One region of the Streptosporangium sp. NPDC023963 genome, then DNA from elsewhere that is predicted to be linked to it. Evidence: riboswitches for the same ligand, from Rfam matches in the RefSeq annotation. Region 1 holds a riboswitch; the other holds the start of a gene.

Region 1 (3,200 bases):
ACTTAACTCTCGGCACGTGCCGCGCCACCGGACGCGCCGCCCGCTTCCCCGTGGCCCCCGGCGGCACTCCGGCCCGCCGCGGCCGGTAACGTGCGGGAGGGCACCGGGATGGGCACGATGGGCTCACGGCGCCAGGACCTCGGTGCAAGCGCGGCGAAACAGGAGATCATGTCCCGTCCCGTCATCGGCATCACCTGCTACGTCGAACCCGCACGCTTCACCGTCTGGGAGACGACCACCGCGCTCCTGCCGTACGACTACGTCGACCACGTGGCCCGCGCGGGCGGGCAGCCGGTGATCCTGCCCCCGGCGGGCGACCCCGCGACCCTGGCAGGGCGGCTGGACGGGCTGATCCTGGCCGGCGGCGGGGACGTCGGCCCGGAGCGGTACGGGCAGGAGCCGCACGAGCGGACCGGCCACGTCCGGCCGTTCCGCGACGACGCGGAGCTGGGGCTGGTCCGGGCGGCGCTGGAGCGGGGCCTGCCCTTCCTGGGCGTCTGCCGGGGCATGCAGGTCCTGAACGTCTCGCTGGGCGGCACCCTGCACCAGCACCTGCCCGACGTGGTCGGCCACCCGGGGCACGCCCCGGCTCCCGGCCGTTACGGCAGGATGCCGGTGTGGCTCGCCCCCGGCAGCCGGACCTCGAAGATCTTCGGGGCCGAGACCGTGGACGTGGCCCACTACCACCACCAGGCCCTCGACCGGCCGGCCGCGGGCCTGACCGTGACCGCCCACGCCGAGGACGGCACGATCGAGGCCGTGGAGGTGGACGACCACCCCTTCGCCGTCGCCGTCCAGTGGCACCCCGAGACCGACGACGAGTCGGCCCTGTTCGAGGCGCTGGTACGCCACGCCACCCCCTGACCGGCGCGGATCGGGGCGGCGCGGGGATTTCGCTCGGCCTGTTCGGGGCGGCGAGGGGATTTCGCTCGGCCGGTTCGGGCGGTTAGGCTGGCCGCTGACACCGATGAATCCCGTGCGGGAGAGCGTCCTGACACCCAGGCCAGGACCCCTGAAGGAGCAAGCCCTCCCCGCGAACCTCTCAAGGCAAAGGACCGTGCGGGTAGGTGCCCTCTGGAAAGCAGGTCCCACGGCCTCGCCGAAGGTGAAAGTCCGGTAAAACCCGGATGAAACTCTCAGGCACCGACGACAGAGGGGGAGGATGCTCTCATCTGTCCCTTGTCTGAGGTGCGCACATGTCCCGACCTACGCCGCTGCGCGGCGTGCACGAGTCCCTCGGCGCGACGCTGACCGACTTCGCGGGCTGGCTGATGCCGCTCCGCTACGGCAGCGAGTCGGCCGAGCACAACGCGGTCCGCCAGGCGGCCGGCCTGTTCGACCTCTCCCACATGGGCGAGATCTTCGTGACCGGGCCGCAGGCCGCCGAGGCCCTCGACCACGCGCTGGTCGGCCACCTCTCCGCGCTGGAGCCCGGCCGCGCCCGCTACACGATGATCGTCGACGCCGAGGGCGGCGTGCTGGACGACCTGATCGTCTACCGGCTCGCCCCCGCCGAGTTCATGGTCGTCGCCAACGCCTCCAACTATCCGCGGGTGGCCGCCGAGCTGACCGGCCGCGCCAAGGGCTTCGACGCCGCGGTGGACGACCGCTCCGAGCGGTACGCGCTGGTCGCGATCCAGGGCCCGCGCTCCGCGGAGATCCTGGGCGCGCTCACCGACGCCGACCTCGACGGGCTCAAGTACTACGCCGGCCTGCCCGCCGTCGTCGCGGGCCGCGAGGCCCTCATCGCCCGTACCGGGTACACCGGCGAGGACGGCTTCGAGCTGTTCGTCGCGGCCGAGGACGCGGAGCCGGTCTGGGCCGCCCTCACCGAGGCGGGCACGCCGCACGGCCTGGTCCCCGCGGGCCTGTCCGCCCGCGACACCCTCCGGCTGGAGGCCGGGATGCCGCTGTACGGCAACGAGCTGTCGGCCGGGCTGACCCCGTTCGACGCCGGGCTGGGCCGTGTGGTGAGGTTTGACAAGCCGGGCGACTTCGTCGGCCGGGCCGCCCTCGAATCACGCAAGGACGTCCCGCCGTCCCGCCGCCTGGTCGGTCTGATCGCGACCGGCCGCAGGGTGCCCCGGCACGGGTACCCGGTGGTGGTCGCCGGCGACGGCACGGTCGTCGGCGAGGTCACCAGCGGGGCGCCCTCCCAGTCACTGGGCAGGCCCATCGCCATGGCCTACGTGGACAACGGCCTGTCGTCGGGACTGGCCGTGGACATCAGGGGCAGCCACGAGCCGGTCGAGGTCGTCGCACTGCCTTTCTACAGGAGGAAAAAATGAGCAGCATTCCCGAGGAACTGCACTACACCAAGGAACACGAGTGGATCTCCGGCATCGATGACGGCCTGACCCTCACCGTCGGCATCACCGCCTACGCCGCCGAGGCGCTGGGCGACGTGGTCTTCGTGCAGATCCTCCCCGAGGTCGGTTCGACGATCACCGCCGGTGACGCGGTCGGCGAGGTCGAGTCGACCAAGTCGGTGAGCGACATCTTCGCGCCGGTCTCCGGCGAGGTCGTCGAGGTCAACCAGGCCGTCGTGGACGACCCCTCGCTGGTCAACAGCGACTCCTACGGCGACGGCTGGCTGTTCCGCGTACGCCTCGAGGGCTCCGCCGACGACCTGCTGTCGCCGGAGGAGTACGCCGCGCTCACCTCGGGTGAGTCCTAAGCCTCTCCCCCCTCGCGTCACGGCCACGCGCGTCCTTGGGCGCGCGTGGCCGTCCACGCTGGAAGGATTCAGATGACGATCAGCGTCTTCGATCTCTTCAAGATCGGAATCGGCCCGTCCAGCTCGCACACCGGCGGCCCGATGGCCGCCGCCCACAAGTTCGCCCGCGGCCTCCACCAGGACGGGCTCCTGGAGAAGACCGCCCGGGTGAGCGCCGTCCTGTACGGCTCGCTGGGCCTGACCGGCAAGGGTCACGGCAGCGACAAGGCCGTGCTGCTCGGCCTGTCCGGCGAGAAGCCCGAGCTGGTCGACGTCGACACGGTCGACGAGCGGCTCGCCGCCATGCGCGAGTCCGGCACCCTCTCCCTGTACGGCTCCCGCGAGATCCCCTTCGTCATCGGCGAGGACCTCGTCTTCGAACGCAAGATCTCGCTCCCCGGCCACCCCAACGGCATGCGCTTCACCGCGCTGTCCGAGTCCGGCGAGACGATCCGCGAGAAGGTCTACTACTCGGTGGGCGGCG
Region 2 (3,200 bases), on a different contig from region 1:
GAGGCGGGCAGCGCGTCGTGCGCGGCGGCGTCCAGATCGGCCAGCACGGCGCCGCCGATCCCGAAGGCGGCCAGGACCTGCTCCAGGTGGAGGGGCTCGGTCCTCTCGTCGCAGGTGACGCCCACGTGGTCGGCGTCGACCAGGCGCAGGTTGACCCCGTTGTCGCGGGCCGCGGCGACGACCGCCTCGGCGCGGCCGGGAACCCTGGCGAGCACGGTGTCGAAGAAGGTGTCGTGCACGACCTCGACGCCGCCCTGGCGCAGGCCCTCGGCCAGCACGACGGCGTGCCGGTGGGTGCGACGGCCGATCCTGCGCAGGCCCTCGGGGCCGTGGTAGACGGCGTACATGCCGGCGATCACCGCGAGCAGCACCTGCGCGGTGCAGATGTTGCTGGTGGCCTTCTCGCGGCGGATGTGCTGCTCGCGGGTCTGGAGCGCGAGCCGGTACGCGGGGCGCTGGTCGGCGTCCTGGGAGACGCCCACCAGGCGGCCCGGCAGCTGGCGCTGCAGGCCGTCACGGACGGCCATGTAGGCGGCGTGCGGGCCGCCGAAGCCCATGGGGACGCCGAAGCGCTGGGAGGAGCCGACCGCGATGTCGGCGCCGAGCTCGCCGGGCGCGGCCAGGAGGGTGAGGGCCAGCAGGTCGGCGGCGGCGACCACCTGGGCGCCGCGCGCGTGGGCGGCGTCGGCGATGGCGCGGAAGTCGCGGACCCTGCCGCTGGCGCCGGGATACTGCACGAGCACCCCGAAGCACTCGGGAAGCTCCTCGGTGAAGTCGCTCTCGACCAGCTCGATGCCGAGCGGCTCGGCGCGGGTGCGCAGCACCGCCTTGGTCTGCGGCAGCGCGTCGGCGTCCACCACGAACACCTTCGAGGGGCTGCGGCCCGCGCGGCGGGCCAGGGTCATCGCCTCGGCCGCAGCGGTGGCCTCGTCCAGCAGGGAGGCCCCGGCGACGTCGAGGGCGGTCAGGTCGGAGACGACGGTCTGGAAGTTGATCAGGGCTTCCAGGCGGCCCTGGGAGATCTCCGGCTGGTAGGGCGTGTACGCGGTGTACCAGCCCGGGTTCTCCAGGAGGTTGCGGCGGATGACGCCCGGGGTGATCGTGTCGTGGTACCCCAGGCCGATCATCGAGGTGAGCACGGTGTTGCGCCCGGCGAGGACCCGGAGCTCGGCGAGGGTCTCGGACTCCCCGGCCGCCGGGGGCAGGCTCAGCCGCTCCGAGGAGCGGATCGCCTCGGGCACGGCCACCGCGACCAGGTCGGCGACGGAGGCGAATCCGACCGCCTCCAGCATGCGGGTCTGGCCGGCGTCGTCCGGCCCTATGTGGCGGGTCGCGAAAGCGGGGGAGCCGAGTTCGCTGAGCGATGACAGGTCGGTCATTGGTGAAGCCTCCCGGGACGGGGTGGAGACCGGCGCTGGGCGCGGGCGTATGCCTGGTCTCCCCCTCTGTCATCACGACCGTCGTGCGGGTCGTGACCTGAGAGCTTCACCTGCCCCTTGTCGGGAGGCTTGCACCGTCGGTGAGTCGCGCCTGGCGAGCGCGCCTGCTTTCCAGAGTTGCCTCGTCCGTGCGGTACCGGGTGCCTGAGAGATTCCGGGGAGGTTGCTCCTTCGGCGCCCCGATCGTGGTCGGGGTCTCTCCCGCACAGGGTCAGTGGCAGGTCCGAGTTTACCCGGTTCGTCGTGCTCTGCGACGGCGGGCCAGCTCATCGGCCTGATGATCTCCTAAAGGGCCCTCGCTCGACTCCGCGCGTTCGCCGGGCAGATCCGCGAGGGAGCCCTCCACCTCCTGCCACACCCGTCCCAGAGCTATCCCGAAGACTCCCTGACCGCCCTGGAGGAGGTCGATGACCTCGTCGGGCGAGGTGCACTCGTAGACGCTCACCCCGTCGCTCATCAGGGTGATCCCGGCCAGGTCGTTGACGCCCCGGTCGCGCAGGTGCTGCACGGCGATGCGGATCTGCTGGAGGGAGACGCCGGTGTCGAGGAGACGCTTGACGACCTTGAGGACCAGGATGTCGCGAAAGCCGTACAGCCGCTGGGAGCCGGAGCCGTGGGCGGCCCGCACGGTGGGCTCGACCAGGCCGGTGCGCGCCCAGTAGTCGAGTTGCCGGTAGGTGATGCCGGCCGCGGAACAGGCCGTGGGGCCTCGGTAACCGATGTCGGCGGGCACCTTCACCGGTTGCCCGTCGAACAGCAGACCCTCTTCACCCGCGCGCTGACGTGCCGACTGGCGCCGTTCCGGGTCATCCTGATCGGCGTTTCTACCCTCGCCGCTGCTGACCGCCACGCGGACCTCCGGCTTTCTCTCATCCCACGGCCTGATCTGGGGGTTTACGCACGACCGCGGGTTTCACTTGCACCGTAGGACTGGGGCCAAGTCCAGTCAACGACCCCACTCGGCGCGTCGTGAAGCGTAAATGCACCGAAATTCCTACCCCGCGCGGCCGAAGTCCTCGGGCGTGATCGTGTCAAGGAACTCCCTGAACTTCTCCACCTCGTCCTCCTGGTCGTCCGGGATGATCACCCCTGCCTCCCGGACCACGTCCTCACTCGCGAAGATACGTGCGCCGGTGCGAAGTGCCAAGGCGATCGAGTCCGAGGGGCGCGCGCTCACCTCGACCCCGTTGGAGAACACGAGATCGGCGAAGAAGATGCCGTCGCGCAGGGCGACGATGTTGACCGTGCTCAGCCGGACCCCGAGCCCTTCGAGCACGTCGCGGAACAGGTCATGCGTGAGCGGCCGGGGCGGTGGTTCCTCGGCCTGGGCCATGGCGATCGCCGTGGCCTCCGTCATGCCGATCCAGATAGGTAGGTAACGCTCCCCATGCGTCTCTTTCAGCAAGACGATCGGCTGGTTGGAGGGCATCTCAACTCGAACGCCCACGACCTCCATCTGCAACACGGGCTGCTCCGTCTTCGCTGGATTCCGACCGGTTTGTTCAACGTAACACTCGTGGGGGTACGAGTGCCTGGTCAGGTTCTCACCGGCCCAGGGCCCCACGAACGCCGGAACGCAGCAGGGAGGCGTGCAATTCCAGCAGCAGGCCGGAGATCTCCCTGGCCGTCTCGTCGGCCTGGTCGATGGCCCCGGGCCTGCGGCGGCGCAGGAGCGGGGCGACGGCCTGCTCCACCAGACCGGCCTCGCGCTCCGCGGCGGCCTTGACGGCTCGCAGATGGCGGGCCCGCAGGCCGAAGGCG

What was found. A riboswitch is a leader RNA that binds a small molecule or an ion and turns the genes downstream of it on or off. The one in region 1 is predicted to bind glycine.
Region 2: another riboswitch for glycine. It lies ahead of gcvP (aminomethyl-transferring glycine dehydrogenase); the one in region 1 lies ahead of gcvT (glycine cleavage system aminomethyltransferase GcvT).

The regions. Positions count from the first base shown of each region.
Region 1 is NZ_JBEZZK010000002.1:1,037,469-1,040,668, reverse strand. It holds gene AB0F88_RS10555 (gamma-glutamyl-gamma-aminobutyrate hydrolase family protein) at 169-864, shown strand; glycine riboswitch at 970-1,068, shown strand; glycine riboswitch at 1,069-1,163, shown strand; gene gcvT (glycine cleavage system aminomethyltransferase GcvT) at 1,197-2,288, shown strand; gene gcvH (glycine cleavage system protein GcvH) at 2,285-2,677, shown strand; gene AB0F88_RS10540 (L-serine ammonia-lyase) at 2,750-3,200, shown strand, end outside.
Region 2 is NZ_JBEZZK010000020.1:35,515-38,714, reverse strand. It holds gene gcvP (aminomethyl-transferring glycine dehydrogenase) at 1-1,379, opposite strand, end outside; glycine riboswitch at 1,561-1,653, opposite strand; gene AB0F88_RS38150 (MerR family transcriptional regulator) at 1,669-2,199, opposite strand; gene AB0F88_RS38145 (bifunctional nuclease family protein) at 2,434-2,904, opposite strand; gene AB0F88_RS38140 (MerR family transcriptional regulator) at 2,984-3,200, opposite strand, start outside.